DNA from 2 places in the Streptomyces sp. NPDC054961 genome. Region 2 is predicted to be linked to the other one. Evidence: riboswitches for the same ligand, from Rfam matches in the RefSeq annotation. Region 2 holds a riboswitch; the other holds the start of a gene.
The links. A riboswitch is a leader RNA that binds a small molecule or an ion and turns the genes downstream of it on or off. The one in region 2 is predicted to bind S-adenosylmethionine.

Region 1 (4,997 bases), on a different contig from region 2:
CGGCGGTCTGCTCATCCGGCAGATCCACCACTGGTCGGCGCTGATCTTCGTCGCCGCGATGCTCGTGCACATGATGCGCGTCTTCTTCACGGGCGCCTTCCGCAAGCCGCGCGAGGTCAACTGGATCTTCGGCTTCCTGCTGCTGGTCCTCGGCATGTTCACCGGTTTCACCGGTTACTCCCTGCCGGACGACCTGCTCTCGGGCACCGGTGTCCGCTTCATGGAGGGCGCGCTCCTGTCCGTGCCGGTCGTCGGCACGTACCTGTCGTTCTTCCTCTTCGGCGGCGAGTTCCCCGGCGGCGACTTCGTGTCCCGGTTCTACTCGGTCCACATCCTGCTGCTGCCCGGCATCATGATGGGCCTGCTGGTGGCCCACCTGATCCTGGTCTTCTACCACAAGCACACCCAGTTCGCGGGCCCCGGCAAGACGGAGAAGAACGTCGTCGGCATGCCGCTGCTCCCGGTCTACATGGCCAAGGCCGGAGGCTTCTTCTTCCTGGTCTTCGGCGTCATCGCGGCCATCGCGGCGATCGCCTCGATCAACCCGATCTGGGCGCTCGGCCCGTACCGCCCGGACAACGTGTCCACCGGTGCGCAGCCCGACTGGTACATGGGCTTCTCCGAAGGCCTGATCCGTGCCATGCCCGGCTGGGAGATCAACCTGTGGGGCCACACGCTCGTCCTGGGCGTGTTCATCCCGCTGGTGATCTTCCCGATGGTCCTGGCCGCGATCGCGGTGTACCCGTTCATCGAGTCCTGGGTCACCGGCGACAAGCGCGAGCACCACATCCTGGACCGCCCGCGCAACGCCCCGACCCGCACGGGCTTCGGCGTGGCCTGGCTGACGTGGTACGTCGTCCTGCTGATCGCCGGTGGAAACGACATGTTCGCGCAGTACTTCCACCTGTCGATCAACTCGATCACCTGGTTCGCCCGCATCGCGTTCTTCGTGGGTCCGGTCATCGCGTTCGTCATCACCAAGCGCATCTGCCTCGGCCTCCAGCGCCGGGACCGGGACAAGGTGCTGCACGGTCGCGAGACCGGCATCATCAAGCGCCTGCCGCACGGTGAGTTCATCGAGGTCCACGAGCCGCTCTCGCAGGGCCAGCTGCACACGCTGACCTCGTACGAGCAGTACGAGCCGGCCGAGATCGGCCCGCTGGTCGACGAGAACGGCGTCGAGCGCAAGGTCGGCCGCATCGAGAAGCTCCGCGTGAAGCTCAACAAGGGCTACTACGGGGAGAACAACCAGATTCCGAAGCCCACGGTGGAGGAGTACAAGGAGATCCAGAGCGGCCACGGCCACCACTGATCCCCTGCGTCACAGTCTGATCGTCTGATCGTTCGAGGGACTGATTTCGGTCAGTCCTGGTGTCGCCACAGCGGGAGCCCCGTCCAGCGTCTGGACGGGGCTCTTTGCCGTCTCCGGGGCTGGATAGGCTGAAGCCCTTCCCATTCGACGTGGGCCCCGGCATCGGACGGCCGACCAGCAGCAGGAGCGGACCATGAACGTTGTGACCCCGGCAGGCGGCGACAGCGTGGCGGCCCGTGGCTGGCCGGGCGTCCTCGACGCCCTGCTGACCGGCCGGGACCTCAGCGCCGACGACACGGCCTGGGCGATGGACCGGATCATGCGCGGAGAGGCCACCGACGCCCAGATCGCCGGCTTCGCGGTCGCGCTGCGGGCCAAGGGCGAGACCATCGCGGAGATCAACGGTCTGGTGCGGGCCATGTACGACCACGCCAACCTGATCGAGGTGCCGGGCCGGACGGTGGACATCGTCGGCACGGGCGGCGACGGGGCCAAGACGGTGAACATCTCCACGATGTCGGCGCTCGTGGTGGCCGGCACGGGTGCGAAGGTGGTCAAGCACGGCAACCGGGCCGCGTCCTCCGCGAGCGGGTCCTCGGACGTCCTGGAGCAGCTCGGCGTCAACCTCAACCTCACCCCCGAGCGGGTCGTGCGGGTCGCGGAGGAGGCCGGCATCACCTTCTGCTTCGCCGTGAAGTTCCACCCGGCGCTGCGGCACGTGGCGGCCGCGCGCAAGGAACTGGGCATCCGCACCACCTTCAACTTCCTCGGCCCGCTGACCAATCCGGCCCGGGTGCGGGCCCAGGCCACCGGTGTCGCCGATGCCCGGGTGGCCCCGATCGTGGCGGGCGTACTCGCCGAGCGGGGTTCGTCCGCGCTGGTGTTCCGCGGTGACGACGGTCTGGACGAGCTGACCACGACCGCCACCTCGCGGGTGTGGTGGGTGCGCGACGGGAAGGTCTCCGAGCAGTCCTTCGACCCGCGCGACGTGGGCATCTCCCTGGTGGACGTGTCCGCCCTGGGCGGCGGGGACCCCGCGTTCAACGCGGACGTGGCCCGCCGCCTGCTGGCCGGGGAGACGGGCCCGGTCCGCGACGCCGTCCTGCTGAACTCGGCCGCGGCCCTGGTGGCGCTGGACCCGGGTACGGGCACGTTGGAGGAGCAGCTCGCGGCCGGCATCGCCCGTGCGGCGGAGTCGGTCGACTCGGGTGCGGCGCGGGCGGCGCTGGAGCGCTGGGTGGCGGCGAGCAACGCGTAGCCCGCCGGGCGGCCTCCGGAGCGCCCGATTCCGACTGATCGTTTCGCGCCACGGCCCCGGTCCGCCATTCGGACCGGGGTCTTGCGCCGGGGGGATCATGTGGCAGGATGCTGAACAGGTCACGAGTGACAGCGTTTAGGCCCCGGCTTGCTGTCCGGCAACCCTCCTTCCGTGGCGGGGTGCCCCGGGTGATGACCAGGTCGTAGGCAGCAAGGCCTACGGCAAGCGCGGATCCCTCGACACCAGGGGTCCTGGTCTCTCGAGGAGCGTTTCCGTGAGCAAGCGAATGCGATAGGGCGACTCAGCCCCTCTTCCACCCTCGGACCAAGGGTCACTTCCGTGTACCCGGAGCGGTCCGAGGACTTCCCGTACCCCGGTCCCCGGCCGCCGAGCCGAGTCGTACCCGCGTACGGGCACACCGAAGCCATTCAGACCTGCCTGCCGGGAGATTCCGCCATGTCCGCTGCCCTGAACTCCGCCGCCACCGCTGCCGCCGCCACCGCTGCCGCCACCGCTGCCACCACCACCGCTGCCGCCACCACCGCTGCGGCCGAGGCCGCCGTCGGCCCCGCCCGTGCCGAGCCGCTGGCGGTCCTCGGCCGTGACGTGACCGTCCCCCTCGTCACCGGCGGCGAGGTCACCTACGCCGCCCTCGACTACGCGGCCAGCACCCCCGCCCTGCAGCGCGTCTGGGACGACGTGGCCGCGTACGCCCCGTACTACGGCAGCGTGCACCGCGGCGCCGGCTACCTCTCGCAGCTCTCCACCGACCTGTTCGAGCAGAGCCGGGTCACGGTCGCCGAGTTCCTCGACTGCCGCCCCGGCGACCAGGTGGTCTTCACCCGGTCCACCACCGACTCCCTCAACCTGCTCGCCGCCGTGCTCCCGGCCGACTGCCAGGTCTTCGTCTTCGAGACCGAGCACCACGCCTCGCTGCTGCCCTGGACGAACGCGCGGGTCACCTACCTCAACGCCCCGCGCACCCCGGACGAGGCCGTCGCCACCCTGGAGCGGGCGCTCGCCGGCCGCGACCCCTACGGCCCCGCCCTCGTGTGCGTCACCGGCGCGTCCAACGTCACCGGCGAGCTGTGGCCGGTGAGGGAACTCGCCGCCGCCGCCCACGCGCACGGCGCGCGCATCGTCCTGGACGCCGCCCAGCTGGCCCCGCACCACCCCGTCTCCGTGCGGGAGCTCGACGTGGACTGGGTGGCCTTCTCCGGTCACAAGCTCTACGCGCCCTTCGGCTCGGGCGTGCTCGCCGGCCGCGCGGACTGGCTGCAGGAGGCGGAGCCGTACCTCGCCGGCGGCGGCGCCTCGCGCAAGGTGGCCCGCCGCGAGGACGGCGGCGTGGACGTCGAGTGGCACACCACGGCCGCGCGCCACGAGGCCGGCTCCCCGAACGTCATCGGCGTGTACTCCATCGCCTCCGCCTGCAAGGCGCTGAACGAGGCCGGCTTCGAGAACCTGGTGGCCCGCGAACGGCAGCTCATCGCCAGGGTCCGCGAGGGCCTCGCCGAGGTCCCCGCGGTCCGCGTCCTGTCCCTCTTCGGCGACGACGCCCCCCGCGTGGGCGTCATCTCCTTCGTGGTGGACGGCTGGAACAGCTCCCACTTCGCGGCCGCGCTCTCCGCCGAGTACGGCATCGGCGTCCGCGACGGCCTGTTCTGCGCCCACCCGCTGGTGCGCACCCTGCTCGGCAGCGAGCCGCAGGCCCAGGGCGAGTGCGGGGCCCCGGAAACGGCGCCGGGGGAGCGCTCGCTGAACGCGATCCGCGTCAGCTTCGGCGCCGGCACCCCCGACGAGCACGTCGAGCGGTTCGTCCGCGCAGTCAAGGAGCTCGTCGCGGACGGCGCGAAGTGGCAGTACCGCACCGAAGAGGGCCGTTGCGTCCCGGCCGTCTGACACCCTGCCGGTCATGACGTACGGGGACCCGATGCCCACCGCCCGCGCGATCGTCGGCCAGCCGCTGCCCCAGTGGGGACCCGGGGCCCGCCCGGTGCTGCACGACTGGAGCGGCCCCGCGGGGCCCGCGTACCACGCGTGGGCCGACCGGGACTGGCGCAGCGTCCCGGGCCCGTTCTACGCGTCGGAAACCGACAGCTGCTGGACGGGTCGTCACTGCGCACCCGCGCACGTGCTGTACGACGACGGCTGCAGCGGCCACGAGTTCGTCTACCGCCAGCCCCGTACGCCGCAGGAGGTGTACGACCTGATCTGCGCGGGGGAGTGTGAGGTCTTCGGGGCCTACGGCGGGGACGGCGACGCGCACTGGACCCCGGAGCTGGTCCGCGACTGGTGGCGGGAGCGGGCCGTGGCCCTGGACCGGGCCTGGTCGCCCTCGACGCGCGAGGACCGGCGGGACGACGCGGGCGGCGCCCGTGCCTACGCCGCGTACATCGACGGCGCTCTCGAGGAGCACCTGCGCGA
Region 2 (4,997 bases):
CCCGCGCCCATCCCGGCGCCGTCGCCGCGCTGTCCGCGCTCGCCCCCGAGGTCGGATCGGTGGCGGTCGTCACCGGCCGGCCGGCCGGTGTCGCCGTCCGCTACGGGGGCTTCGCCGGGGTCCCCGGCCTGGAGCACCTGGTGGTCCTCGGCCACTACGGAGCCGAGCGGTGGGACGCCGTGACCGGCATCGTGCGGGCTCCGGCGGAGCATCCGGGGGTGGCGGCGCTCCGGGCGGAGCTGCCGGGGTTCCTGGACACGATCGGCGCGTGGCGGGGGACGTGGATCGAGGAGAAGGGCCAGGCCCTGGCCGTCCACACCCGCCGGGCACAGGACCCGGAGGCCGCCTTCGAGGCGCTGCGCGAGCCCCTGGCGGGGCTGGCGGCGCGGCACGGGCTGATGGTCGAGCCGGGCCGGGCCGTCCTGGAACTGCGGCCGCCGGGGATGGACAAGGGCGTCGCCCTGACGGAGTACCTCGCGGAGGTCGGGGCGCAGTGCGTGGTGTACGCCGGGGACGACCTGGGGGACCTCGCGGCGTTCTCGGCGGTCGAGAAGCTGCGCGCGGGGGGCGTACCGGGGCTGCTCGTGTGCAGCGGATCGGCCGAGGTGCCGGAGCTGTCGGCGCGGGCGGACCTGACGTTGTCGGGGCCGGCGGAGGTCGTGGCGTTCCTGGCCGCCCTGGCCGCGGCCATCGGCGCCTCCTGAGGCAGAGCCCGGCGGGGCCCTGCCTCGGGCGGAGCTACAAGCGGGCCAGCTGGGCGCGGAACCAGGGGGCCGGGGGGAGGGCCGTGGCGGCCGCGGCCAGGCGCTTGGTGCGCTCCGCCCGCTCCGCCTCCGGCATGGACAGCGCCGCGTGCAACGCCTCCGCCGTCTCCGTGACGTCGTACGGGTTCACCGTCAGCGCGTCCCGGCGGAGCTCCTCGTACGCCCCCGCGCCCGTCGACAGCACCAGCACGCATCCCGCGTCCGAGACCACCGGGATCTCCTTCGCCACCAGGTTCATCCCGTCCCGCACCGGGTTCACCAGCGCCACGTCCGCCAGCCGGTAGGCCGCCAGCGAGCGCGCGAAGTCGTCCTGCACCGAGACGAGCACCGGCTGCCAGTCCGGCGTGCCGAACTCCGCGTTGAGCGAGGCCGCGAGCTCCGTCACGTCCTGCGTGTACGCGCGGTACACCGCCAGGTCCTGCCGGGAGGGATAGGCGGAGGCCAGGTGGACCACCCGGCCGCGCCACTCGGGGTGGGCCGTCAGCAGCTCCCGGTACGCCAGCAGGCCGCGCAGGATGTTCTTCGACAGCTCCGTCCGGTCCACCCGGACGATCGTCTTCAGGCCGCCGACCTCCGCCCGCAGCGCCGCCAGCTTGTCGTTGACCTCGGGCCGGTGCGCGAGCGCCCGCAGCTCGTCCCCGTCCACGCCCAGCGGGAACACCGCGACCGGCGCATCCGCCCCCGCCGAGGCGGTGAACTCCCGGGCCCAGGCCTCGGTGTGGAAGCCCACCAGGTCGGCGCCGAGCATGCCGCGCAGCAGCTGCTCGCGGATGTCGGCGGGGAGCAGCCCCAGGTAGTCCGGCGAGGCCCACGGGGTGTGCGTGAAGTGGCCGATCCTCAGGTCCGGCCGGAGCTCGCGCAGCAGTCCGGGGGCGAGCGCCAGGTGGTAGTCCTGGATCAGGACCTTCGCGCCCTCGGCGGCCTCCTCGGCCAGGGCCCGGGCGAAGGCCTCGTTGTAGGTGACGTACGACTGCCAGCGCCGCCGGAACCCGGCGTCGAAGACCGGCTCGCGCGGGACGTCGTACAGGTGGTGGTGCAGGAACCACAGCACCGAGTTCGCGATGCCGTTGTACGCGTCGTCGTACACCGCCGGGTCGATGTCGAGCATCCGCACGCCCGGCTCGGCCACGCCCCGGCGTACCGCCTCCCGGTCCGCGTCCGAGAGCGCGGCGCAGATCCACAGGGCGTCCGGCTGTTCCGCGAGGGCGGTGGAGAGGCCGGAGACGAGGCCGCCTCCGCCGCGGCGGGCACCGAGCGTGCCGTCCGGGGCGAGGGCGTACGAGAGCGGGCCGCGATTCGCGGCGACGAGAACCTGGGAAGCCATGCGGCGAACCTAGCCCGACCCGTGCGCGATCAAACGTCCGTGCCCGCGCGTCCGGCGTACCGAGACGAAGACCACGCCGCCGGGGCGGCCCCGGGCGCCGGTGCGGACGCCGGGACCCCCGGGGACCCGGTCATGCCACGCGACGCCGCGCGTACTCCTCCATGTCCCGCATCGGCGGCCGCTCCTCGGTGTCCACGGCGTAGGTGTGCGGGACGAAGCCGTCCGGTCCGCGCTCGAACTGCGTGAGCTCCGGCCGTACGAGGTGCCCGCGCGAGAGCCGCAGCAGCGCCGTCCGGTAGATCGCCGCGGCCATCCGCCCCAGCGCCTGGCCGTCCTGGTGGCGGTGGAGCCGTACGCCCACGTCCACCTGGCCCAGGGCGTCCAGGCCGACCGTGTGCAGGGCGTCCACCAGCAGGCCCAGCTCGACGCCGTACCCGACGGGGAACGGCAGCCGTTCCAGCAGGTCGCGGCGCACGGCGTACTCGCCGCCCAGCGGCTGGACGAAGCCCGCCAGCTGGGGCCAGTGCAGGTTGAGCAGGGGGCGGGCGACCAGCTCGGTGACCCGGCCGCCCTGTCCGTGGGTCCCGGCCGCCGCGAGTCCGCCGAACTCCGGGCCCAGTGGGCGGTCGTACATGGCCTTGACGAAGCGGACCTCCGGGTCGGTCAGCAGCGGGCCCACGATCCCGGACACGAAGGTGGCCGAGAAGTCCCGCAGGTCGGCGTCCACGAAGCAGACGATGTCCCCGCTGGTGACCAGCAGCGAGCGCCACAGCACCTCGCCCTTCCCGGGCAGGGCCGGCACCCGCGGCAGGATCTCGTCACGGTGCACCACCCGGGCTCCGGCCTTGGCGGCGACCTCGGCCGTACGATCGGTGGAGCCCGAGTCGATCACGACCAGCTCGTCGACCAGCGGCGTGCCCTCCCCGTCCATCAGATCGCGCCGGATCACCTCGACGATGGCCCCGACCGTGGCCTCCTCGTCGAGCGCGGGCAGCACCACGCTGACCGTCGTGCCGGCTGCCCGTTTGGCGGAAAGCAGCTGGTCGAGCGGTCGGTCGGCGGCGGACCAGGAGCGGGCGGCAAGCCAGCGCTCCACCTCTTCCAGCACCTTCGGGACTCCTCTGTCGGTCGGTGGAGCACCGGCGTTTTCCGCCGGATTGTGATCCATCTCGCGGTTCGGACGGCTGTCTCAACCATCCGGGCCTTCGGTTACAGTCTTGAACAACGCGAAGGCCCACCGCATGCCGGGGGGCCTCGCGCACAAACGCCCAGGCGCGCCGCAGAGCGTGTCGCCTGGTGCCATACCGCTCATCCAGAGGGGCAGAGGGACACGGCCCGTTGAAGCCCCGGCAACCCTCCAGTCGGTTCTCGCGATCGCCTACGCGGCAGATCGGTCGAGGTCCCCGGCTAGGGAAGGTGCCAATTCCGTCTCATGGCGACGTTCGTCATGGGGAAGATGAGGAGAAAGGGCCTCGCCATCATGGCTGCACAGACTGCCGAAACCTCTGCTGGAACCTCCGCTCCCGGCGCCACCGTCGATCTCGGTCCCGCCAACGGCCTTTCCTGTCGCGAGTGCGGCACCCGCTTCGCGCTCGGCCCGATCTTCGCCTGCGCCGAGTGCTTCGGCCCGCTGGAAGTCGCGTACGACCTGCCCCTCGGTGATCCCGAGGCGCTGCGCGCCGCGATCGAGGCCGGCCCGAACAACATCTGGCGCTACGCCCCGCTGCTGCCCGTCCCGGCGGACGTGGCCTCCAAGCCGAGCCTGAACCCGGGCTTCACCAAGCTCGTGGACGCGCGGAACCTGGCCAAGGAGCTGGGCGTCACCGGCGAGCTCTACGTCAAGGACGACTCCGGCAACCCGACGCACTCCTTCAAGGACCGCGTCGTGGCCATCGCCGTCGAGGCCGCCCGCGCGTTCGGCTTCACCACGCTCTCCTGCTCCTCCACCGGCAACCTGGCCGGCGCCGTCGGCGCCGCGGCCGCCCGCGCCGGTTTCCGCTCCTGCGTCTTCATCCCGCACGACCTGGAGCAGGGCAAGGTCGTCATGGCCGGTGTCTACGGTGGCGAACTGGTCGGCATCGAGGGCAACTACGACGACGTCAACCGCTTCTGCTCGGAGCTCATCGGCGACCCGCTGGGCGAGGGCTGGGGCTTCGTCAACGTCAACCTGCGCCCGTACTACGGCGAGGGCTCCAAGACCCTGGCCTACGAGATCTGCGAGCAGCTCGGCTGGCGGCTCCCCGACCAGATCGTCATCCCGATCGCGTCCGGCTCGCAGCTCACGAAGATCGACAAGGGGCTGCAGGAGCTGATCAAGCTCGGCCTCGTCGAGGACAAGCCGTACAAGATCTTCGGTGCCCAGGCCGAGGGCTGCTCGCCCGTCTCGACGGCCTTCAAGGCCGGTCACGAGGTGGTCCGCCCGCAGAAGCCGAACACCATCGCCAAGTCGCTGGCCATCGGCAACCCGGCGGACGGCCCGTACGTCCTGGACATCGCGCGCCGCACCGGAGGTTTCGTCGAGGACGTCAACGACGAGCAGGTCGTCGAGGCCATCAAGATCCTCGCGCAGACCGAGGGCATCTTCGCCGAGACCGCGGGCGGCGTGACCGTCGGCGTGACGAAGAAGCTCATCGAGAACGGTCAGCTCGACCCGACGCTGACCACGGTGGTCCTGAACACCGGCGACGGACTCAAGACCCTGGAGGCGGTGGCCGACGACAGCGGCCAGACCGCCACCATCCGTCCGAGCCTGGACGCGTTCCGCGCCGCCAACCTGGCCTGATCTCCCTCCCTGCACACCGGAAAGGCAGTAGCGCCATGAGCGTCAACGTCCGCATCCCCACCATCCTGCGCACCTACACCGGCGGCAAGGCCGAGGTCCCCGCCGAGGGCACGACCCTCGCCGAGGT

Region 1: another riboswitch for S-adenosylmethionine. It lies ahead of ACWF9Z_RS09080 (aminotransferase class V-fold PLP-dependent enzyme); the one in region 2 lies ahead of thrC (threonine synthase).

The regions. Positions count from the first base shown of each region.
Region 1 is NZ_JBSGWY010000006.1:177,666-182,662, forward strand. Features, by position in the region: gene qcrB (cytochrome bc1 complex cytochrome b subunit) at 1-1,312, shown strand, start outside; gene trpD (anthranilate phosphoribosyltransferase) at 1,506-2,570, shown strand; SAM riboswitch class IV at 2,688-2,804, shown strand; gene ACWF9Z_RS09080 (aminotransferase class V-fold PLP-dependent enzyme) at 3,027-4,472, shown strand; gene ACWF9Z_RS09085 (ferredoxin) at 4,486-4,997, shown strand, end outside.
Region 2 is NZ_JBSGWY010000002.1:296,320-301,316, reverse strand. Features, by position in the region: gene otsB (trehalose-phosphatase) at 1-704, shown strand, start outside; gene ACWF9Z_RS03555 (alpha,alpha-trehalose-phosphate synthase (UDP-forming)) at 739-2,088, opposite strand; gene ACWF9Z_RS03550 (glucosyl-3-phosphoglycerate synthase) at 2,219-3,196, opposite strand; SAM riboswitch class I at 3,394-3,551, shown strand; gene thrC (threonine synthase) at 3,545-4,870, shown strand; gene ACWF9Z_RS03540 (MoaD/ThiS family protein) at 4,906-4,997, shown strand, end outside.